One region of the Vreelandella mediterranea genome, then DNA from elsewhere that is predicted to be linked to it. Evidence: predicted binding sites of a transcription regulator. Region 1 holds the regulator's gene; the other holds the start of a gene.

Evidence for each region. Region 1 encodes FliA, which starts transcription of late flagellar genes. Its sites were predicted from a motif close to CTAAAGTTNNNNNNNNNNCNGCCGATA; they were not measured.
Region 2: the regulator FliA is predicted to act here: its motif matches at 2,689-2,715, upstream of ACWFVE_RS02500 (flagellin N-terminal helical domain-containing protein).

What each region holds. Positions count from the first base shown of each region.
Region 1 is NZ_OZ310198.1:132,297-136,450, reverse strand. Features, by position in the region: gene ACWFVE_RS00640 (OmpA/MotB family protein) at 1-264, opposite strand, end outside; gene ACWFVE_RS00635 (motility protein A) at 269-1,084, opposite strand; gene ACWFVE_RS00630 (RNA polymerase sigma factor FliA) at 1,125-1,823, opposite strand; gene ACWFVE_RS00625 (flagellar protein FlhE) at 1,850-2,272, opposite strand; gene ACWFVE_RS00620 (hypothetical protein) at 2,279-2,830, opposite strand; gene flhF (flagellar biosynthesis protein FlhF) at 2,827-4,154, opposite strand, start outside.
Region 2 is NZ_OZ310198.1:516,616-520,769, forward strand. Features, by position in the region: gene ACWFVE_RS02485 (flagellin N-terminal helical domain-containing protein) at 1-197, shown strand, start outside; gene ACWFVE_RS02490 (flagellin N-terminal helical domain-containing protein) at 463-1,350, shown strand; gene ACWFVE_RS02495 (flagellin N-terminal helical domain-containing protein) at 1,625-2,512, shown strand; gene ACWFVE_RS02500 (flagellin N-terminal helical domain-containing protein) at 2,787-3,674, shown strand; gene ACWFVE_RS02505 (FkbM family methyltransferase) at 3,926-4,154, shown strand, end outside.

The sequences.
Region 1 (4,154 bases):
CACGCCTTGAATATCGAGGCTGTCCATCGCCGGGCTCAGCCCGCTGTGGAGCGGTTGAAGCCCCGAAGAGAGCGGCTGGATACCCGAGGTCGTGGGCGTGCCGGCGGCTTCGTCGCCGGTGCCCGCCGGGGTGAGCGCCAACAGCAGCACGAACAGCGTGATCAACAGCGTCAATACGTCCAGGTAGCTGGTCAGCCACCCATCTTCACTGTCGCCATCCCCGGTGAATGGCGATTCCAGTGCGTGGCGGGCTTCGCGGTTCATCGCCCTACCCCTTGGCAGGCGCGTCGTTCTCGGCGCGCGGCTTCACGTTGGCATCACGAATCTCGTCGTTGTAGTTGGCCACGAAGGAGTTCAACGTCTCTTCGATGAACGACGGCAAGCGGCGCTTGGTGATCAGCGAGATACCCTCGAGCACCATGTTCATGGTGATCAAGCGCTCTTCGGTGCGCCGCTCGAGCTTCACCGCCACCGGTTTGAAGACCAGGTTGGCAAGCAAGATACCGTAGAAGGTCGTGAGCAGCGCCACCGCCATGCGCGGGCCGATCACCTCCAAGTCACCGGCGTCCATGACCTCCAGCATATTAACCAGCCCCACGAGAGTGCCGATCATGCCAAAGGCCGGGGCGTAGGTCGCCATGGTGCGAAAGATCTGCGCCTCGGCGTGCTCGCGTGCCTTGAGCCGGGCGATACGCCAGCGCAGCATGTCGAAGATTTCATCTTCCTTGGTGTTGGCGATCACCAGCTGAATGCCGGTGCGCAGAAACGGGTTGCGCGTGTGTTCGAGCTCGCGCTCCACCGCCCGTACGTCGCCCTTGAACCAGAGCCGCGACATGGACACCAGCTCGTTGATATCGTCGCGCACGTAGGTGTTCTCGCGGCGAAATACCAGCCCCACCAAGCGTACCACCCGCAGTACCTCCTTGAGCGGGTAGCTGATGAAGGTCGCCGCCAGGGTGCCGGTCACCACGATGGCAAGCCCGGGCAAGTTGAGAAAGCTCTCCGGGGATTCCGCGGTGAAAAACAGCACGCTAACCAGTAGCAGAATACTGGCAAATATACCGATCAAGGTAGAGGGGTTCATCGACGGCTCCTCGCCGGTTGGGTTTAACGGTTAAAATGCGTCAATCTGGCTCGTGCAGCCGCGCGCGCAGACGGCTAATGGCCTGGCTGTGCAGCTGTGAAACACGCGATTCGGTCACCCCCAGTACTGCGCCCACCTCTTTCAGGTTGAGCTCCTCCTGGTAGTAAAGCGCCATCAGGAGCTTTTCCCGCTCGGGCAGCGCTTCGATCGCTGCGATCAGGGTTTCGCGCTGCTGGCCATCCAAAAGCTCCTCAAAAGGCGCATTCAGCGCCTCCTGAGCGGGTTCCCCGCCCTCTTCCAGAAGCTCCTCGAAGGGCAGCAGGTGGCCGCTGTTGGCGTCGTTGAGCAGTTGGTGATACTCGCCAAGCGGCATGTCCAGATGCCGGGCGATCTCGCCCTCCTCCGGTGCCCGGCCCAGGTTCTGTTCGAGATGGCGAACCGCCTCGTCCATGGCCCGGGCCGAGCGCCGCACGCTGCGCGGCAGCCAATCCCGGGTGCGCAGCTCATCGACCATCGCCCCGCGTATCCGCTGACTGGCAAAGGTGGCGAAGCTCGCCCCCTGGGAGGCGTCAAAGCGCCCAAGCGCCTCCAATAGGCCGACCATGCCGGCCTGAATCAGATCATCGAGTTCGATGCTCGCCGGCAGGCGGACCTGCAGCGCCAGCGCCTGGCGGCGCACCAGCGGCATGTGCTGAGTGACCATTTCGCTGTGTTGAATTCTGCCTTGTGCTGTATACATCCTCGTGCCTCGTGGCTATACACTCGTCACTGGTAGTTCACAATCACGTGAAGCCCTTTTACCCGCATCGGCCGCTGCCCGCGCCCCAACGCGAAGCGAAACGCCAGCGGCGCATCGGCGGAAAGCCCGGCCAACCCGGTTTCGCTTCCGCGCTGGCCGCTGAGCTCGACGCAGCGCTCGGGGTGGCAAAGCCAGGCCTGCAGCGCGGCGCCGAACGGTGCCTCATACCCCCAGTGAACGCGTTCGATGCGCCCCTGGGCGATCTCCGCTACCGGCGGCGGCGCCAAAACCTGGCTGCTGACCGCCCGGTCGCTCATGGCCACCATCATACCGGTGACCTCCTTACTCCAGCTGCCGGTGCCCGCCTGAGCGGTCAACGCCAAGCTCGACCCCATCGCCATCAGTAGCGCGACGCCTTGAAGACTCTTTTTCAGAAAACGCTTTTTCATTGTGGCCTACCGCGCTAGTAGCAGCAGTTCGATATTCAGATAATTCGCCGCCGCCTTCTGCAAATTGTCTAAAAGCCCTTCGCGGGGCAAGCCGGGCTCGTGCAGCGCCAGTAGCTGGCGGGGCCCCTGGTTGTCGTTGAGCTGGCGCAGCGTGCGATACATGCTCGCGAAGGCGTCCGCGTCGCTGCGCACCCAAAGCGCCCAGCGTGAATAGCGCTCGCAAAGCGCCTCCAACGGCTCGCTGGCATCCACCGGGATGACCTCCCAGCTTTCCGGGGTCGCCGCCCAGCGCCGGCCAAGCTCGGCCCACTCGCCAAGGCGCTCTTTGACCGGGGCGACGCTTTTCGTCGGCAGCCCCACCACCGCCAGCGGCGTCTTGACCACCGGCGGGGTGGCTTCGCTTGCCGGCGGGGTGGCCTGGGTGTCCACGTCGGGCTCGGCGTACTCGCTGCCAGCCTGCTTTGCTGGTGTCTCGTCGATGGCGGCCTGCTGCGCCCGCTCTTCGTTGCGCAGGCTCGCCCACTGGCGCAGCCCCGAGGCCTGGTCGCCGCCGCTCATGCCAAGGCCTCGCGGCTGACGCTACCCAGCTGACGGATGGCGTCCCGGGTCATCAACATATGCATCAGCGCGTCGAGTAGCGCGGTATCGCGGCGCTTGCGAGTCGTTTTGGAGAGGCGCATCACGTCCTGGCGCAGCGTTTGCGCGGCCTCGTCCTGGGCGTTGTCCAGGTGCGTGGCGGCCGCGGCGGCACCGCTGGCCATCAAAAGGCGCAGCTGGGCGCTAACCTCGCCGCCATCGGCTTCCTTGAGCGCGCGCCAGGCTCGCTTGGTCAATATAGCGGCGGCTTCGCTTTGCAGCTGAGTGACCAGCAGCGATAGCACCTCGGCCCCCAGCCGCGCCGGGGTGAGCCAGTAGCGCTTGGCCACGCGCTTGGCGCTTTCCGGGTCGCGCAGCTCGCCGTACCAGGCGAGAAAATGCCGCCCGGCCTGGTCGGTGACCTCGGCGTGGGCATTCCATAGCTGTAGCGGCTGACCGCGAAAGCGCACGTTGACCCGATGCGAGAGTTCGCTTTCGCCAAACAGGGCCGTCAACGCGTAGCGCTCGCCCTGCCAGTATATCCGCTGAGCGCCGGTCACCTGGCTGACCCAGGTCAAACGCTCGCTTTCCAGCGCGTCCAGGGTCTCGCCCTCGGCAAGGGTCGGCAGCAGATGGACCGCCGCCTGGCGCTGGGCGTCGATACGGGCCTGCCAGCCAGCGGGCTGGCGGTGCTGTAAAAGCGTTAGCGCACAAAGCTGGCCGTCGGCGTCGAGGCTCAGATCCGGCATCGACCACTCCATGCCACGCTCGTTGCGCCGCGGTGACCAGACGATGCCCAGCGCATTCTGCTCGCAAGCCTGGTCAGCAAGTGCCGCCAGGCGCTGGTCGTGCAGTACGCCAGGCAGCGCGCCGATATCCCATACCGCTTCGAGCAGCGCGAACCCGGCCACCCGCTCACGCAGCTGCGCGAGCAGCAGACTCAGCCGGCGCCCCTGGCCCAGCACGTCCTGGGACCAGCGCGGTGCCAGCGGCGCGTTCGGCCACGGCGGGCGGTCCGGCGCGGCGTCGGTATGGCCTGCCAGCGCCTGCTCGACCAGCGCGGCCGGGTCGGCCAGCGCCATATCCTCGGGCACCTGCTGGCCGTTGGAGGAGAACAGCACGCGCAGCCCAAAGCGCATGACGATATCCAGAAGCGGCGCCAAACGCCCCGCTTCGTCCTGTTTGGTAATAATACACTCGTCGAGCTCGGCGCCTGCCGCCCGCGCAGCCTGGCGGTAGCGAAGCACCACCTCTTCCAGGGTTTCGGGTTGGCTGGCGGCGTTGAGCACCAGCACCAGACGCACCC
Region 2 (4,154 bases), 380 kb from region 1:
ACCGCTTCGACTCGGTCATCGACAACCTGGCGACTACCGAAACCAATCTTTCCGAAGCGCGCTCGCGCATCGAAGATGCCGACTACGCGAAAGAAGTCTCCAATATGACCCGCGCCAACATTCTGCAACAGGCGGGTACGTCTATGCTTGCACAGGCGAATCAGACCCCGCAGTCCGTGCTGTCTCTGCTGGGCTAATAGTGCACTATTTGTAGCACTTAATAACGACGGGGCCACAAGGCCCCGTTTTTTATATTTTAGGTTAGGTAAAACCTTTTTTATCAATATCTTGTTGTTATTATTTTCCCTGCTTTTAAGCGTCACGCGTTCTCGAGAAAGATTTTTCAAAAAAATGAGCTATCGGCTAAAGAACTCGGTCGTACGGCCGTTAATTATAGTAACGGCGATGCAAGCGCCGATTTCCCGGCCCTTCCCAGGCCACTAAACACCGAGGATTGCTTCCATGTCCGTTATCAATACCAACATCACTTCCATGATCGGCCAGAACAACCTGAACAAGTCCCAGGGCATGCTGGCCCAGGCTCAGGAACGTCTTTCATCCGGTCTGCGCATCAACAGCGCCAAGGACGATGCCGCGGGTCAGGCCATCGCCAACAAAATGACCGCCCAAATCAAGGGCATGGATCAGGCGAGCCGTAACGCGAGCGATGGTATCTCGCTGGTACAAACCATGGAAGGCGGTCTGGATCAGGTTAACGATAACCTTCAGCGTATTCGCGAACTGGCAGTACAGGGTGCCAACGACACCAACACTGCTGATGACCGCGCCGCCATCACTACCGAGATCAACGAGCGCCTGGCAGAAATCGATCGTGTTGCGGGCAGCAACAACTTCAACGGTACTAATCTGCTAAACGTAGCTAGCGGTGCCGGTTCCGCGCTAAGTATCCAGGTAGGTTCTAATACTAACGCAGAGGACGTTATTACAGTTCAACGAATCGATGCTACCGTTAGTGGTCTTGGTTTGGAAACAGCGGCAGGATCTGGTGCTGCTGCAGTAGCTGGTGGGGAATTTAACGTTGCCAATGCTTCTGGTGGAGCTACTCACGCTGAGTTCCAGACAATGATCGATGCCGTGGATGCGGCTACCAAATCTCTGGATACCAACCGCGCAACATTGGGTGCCACGCTGAACCGTTTCGACTCGGTGATCGACAACCTGGCGACCACCACCACCAACCTGTCCGAAGCGCGTTCACGTATCGAAGATGCGGACTACGCGGTGGAAGTGTCCAACATGACCCGTGCCAACATCCTGCAGCAGGCCGGTACGTCCATGCTGGCCCAGGCCAACCAGACCCCGCAGTCCGTACTGTCTCTGCTGGGCTAATAAAGCAGTATCAGTAGCGTTTAACAATGACGGGGCCAATAGGCCCCGTTTTACGTTTAAGCCCCATACTGATGCTGAATGGTTTAAGTGTGGAAACGAGTCGCCGTAGCTTTGTACCGTCCTGGGATTCAACTGCTTGCACAGGATGGTTTATTTCTAAAAAGAGGTATTATTTTCTAAAGAATCCGGGCATACAGCCGTTAATTATAGTAACGGCGATGCTAACGCCGATTTCCCGGCCCCTCCCAGGCCACTAAACACCGAGGATTACCCCATGTCCGTTATCAACACCAACATCACTTCCATGATCGGCCAGAACAACCTGAGCAAGTCCCAGGGCATGCTGGCTCAGGCGCAAGAGCGTCTCTCTTCCGGCCTTCGTATCAACAGCGCTTCTGACGATGCGGCTGGCCAGGCCATTGCCAACAAAATGACTGCCCAAATCAAGGGCATGGATCAGGCGAGCCGTAACGCCAGTGATGGTATCTCATTGGTACAGACCATGGAAGGCGGTCTGGATCAGGTTAACGATAACCTTCAGCGTATTCGCGAACTGGCAGTACAGGGTGCCAACGACACCAACACCGCTGATGACCGCGCCGCCATCACTACCGAGATCAACGAGCGCCTGGCAGAAATCGATCGTGTTGCGGGCAGCAACAACTTCAACGGTACTAATCTGCTAAACGTAGCTAGCGGTGCCGGTGCCGCGCTAAGTATCCAGGTAGGTTCTAATACTAACGTAGAGGACGTTATTACAGTTCAACGAATCGATGCTACCGTTAGTGGTCTTGGTTTGGAAACAGCGGCAGGATCTGGTGCTGCTGCAGTAGCTGGTGGGGAATTTAACGTTGCCAATGCTTCTGGTGGAGCTACTCACGCTGAGTTCCAGACAATGATCGATGCCGTGGATGCGGCTACCAAATCTCTGGATACCAACCGCGCAACATTGGGTGCTACGCTGAACCGTTTCGACTCGGTGATCGACAACCTGGCGACCACCACCACCAACCTGTCCGAAGCACGTTCACGTATCGAAGATGCGGACTACGCGGTGGAAGTGTCCAACATGACCCGTGCCAACATCCTGCAGCAGGCCGGTACGTCCATGCTGGCCCAGGCCAACCAGACTCCGCAGTCCGTACTGTCTCTGCTGGGCTAATAAAGCAGTATCAGTAGCGTTTAACAATGACGGGGCCAATAGGCCCCGTTTTACGTTTAAGACCCATACTGATGCTGAATGGTTTAAGTGTGGAAACGAGTCGCCGTAGCTTTGTACCGTCCTGGGATTCAACTGCTTGCACAGGATGGTTTATTTCTAAAAAGAGGTATTATTTTCTAAAGAATCCGGGCATACAGCCGTTAATTATAGTAACGGCGATGCTAACGCCGATTTCCCGGCCCCTCCCAGGCCACTAAACACCGAGGATTACCCCATGTCCGTTATCAACACCAACATCACTTCCATGATCGGCCAGAACAACCTGAGCAAGTCCCAGGGCATGCTGGCTCAGGCGCAAGAGCGTCTCTCTTCCGGCCTTCGTATCAACAGCGCTTCTGACGATGCGGCTGGCCAGGCCATTGCCAACAAAATGACTGCCCAAATCAAGGGCATGGATCAGGCGAGCCGTAACGCCAGTGATGGTATCTCACTGGTACAGACCATGGAAGGCGGTCTGGATCAGGTTAACGATAACCTTCAGCGTATTCGCGAACTGGCAGTACAGGGTGCCAACGACACCAACACCGCTGATGACCGCGCCGCCATCACTACCGAGATCAACGAGCGCCTGGCAGAAATCGATCGTGTTGCGGGCAGCAACAACTTCAACGGTACTAATCTGCTAAACGTAGCTAGCGGTGCCGGTGCCGCGCTAAGTATCCAGGTAGGTTCTAATACTAACGTAGAGGACGTTATTACAGTTCAACGAATCGATGCTACCGTTAGTGGTCTTGGTTTGGAAACAGCGGCAGGATCTGGTGCTGCTGCAGTAGCTGGTGGGGAATTTAACGTTGCCAATGCTTCTGGTGGAGCTACTCACGCTGAGTTCCAGACAATGATCGATGCCGTGGATGCGGCTACCAAATCTCTGGATACCAACCGCGCAACATTGGGTGCCACGCTGAACCGTTTCGACTCGGTGATCGACAACCTGGCGACCACCACCACCAACCTGTCCGAAGCGCGTTCACGTATCGAAGATGCGGACTACGCGGTGGAAGTGTCCAACATGACCCGTGCCAACATCCTGCAGCAGGCCGGTACGTCCATGCTGGCCCAGGCCAACCAGACCCCGCAGTCCGTACTGTCTCTGCTGGGCTAATAAAGCAGTATCAGTAGCGTTTAACAATGACGGGGCCAATAGGCCCCGTTTTTGTTTTGCTTTTTGGAAAGTAAGCTTCTTACTTGCTTTAAATACTGAAAACACTGGGGGTGACGGCTTTCTCGGTTGGTCCATGCTCCAGGTAGCGATTGCCAGAATACCTGCTTAAACATGGGCGCATTCGCGCCTTTGCCTTCCTTATTAGCAACGTAAACTAGCTATATAATCACTACTGCTATGCGAGTCGTTTAATGGCCAAGCAAAAAACTGCACCTGTTTCAGAAAAACGCAAGCCTCGCCTTCTCTGGGCCAACCCTTTCTGCCTGTTGGATACGTCCAGCGGTGCCAGTATGACCGTACGGCAAATGTTGCTGCAGCTAGTGGCCAGCGGTTATGAAGTGCAGATACTAGGCGCAACGGTGTTTGATAACCCCAAGGGCATGGGGCTTCTCAAGGAGCAGTTTCCCGATCTGAGTACAC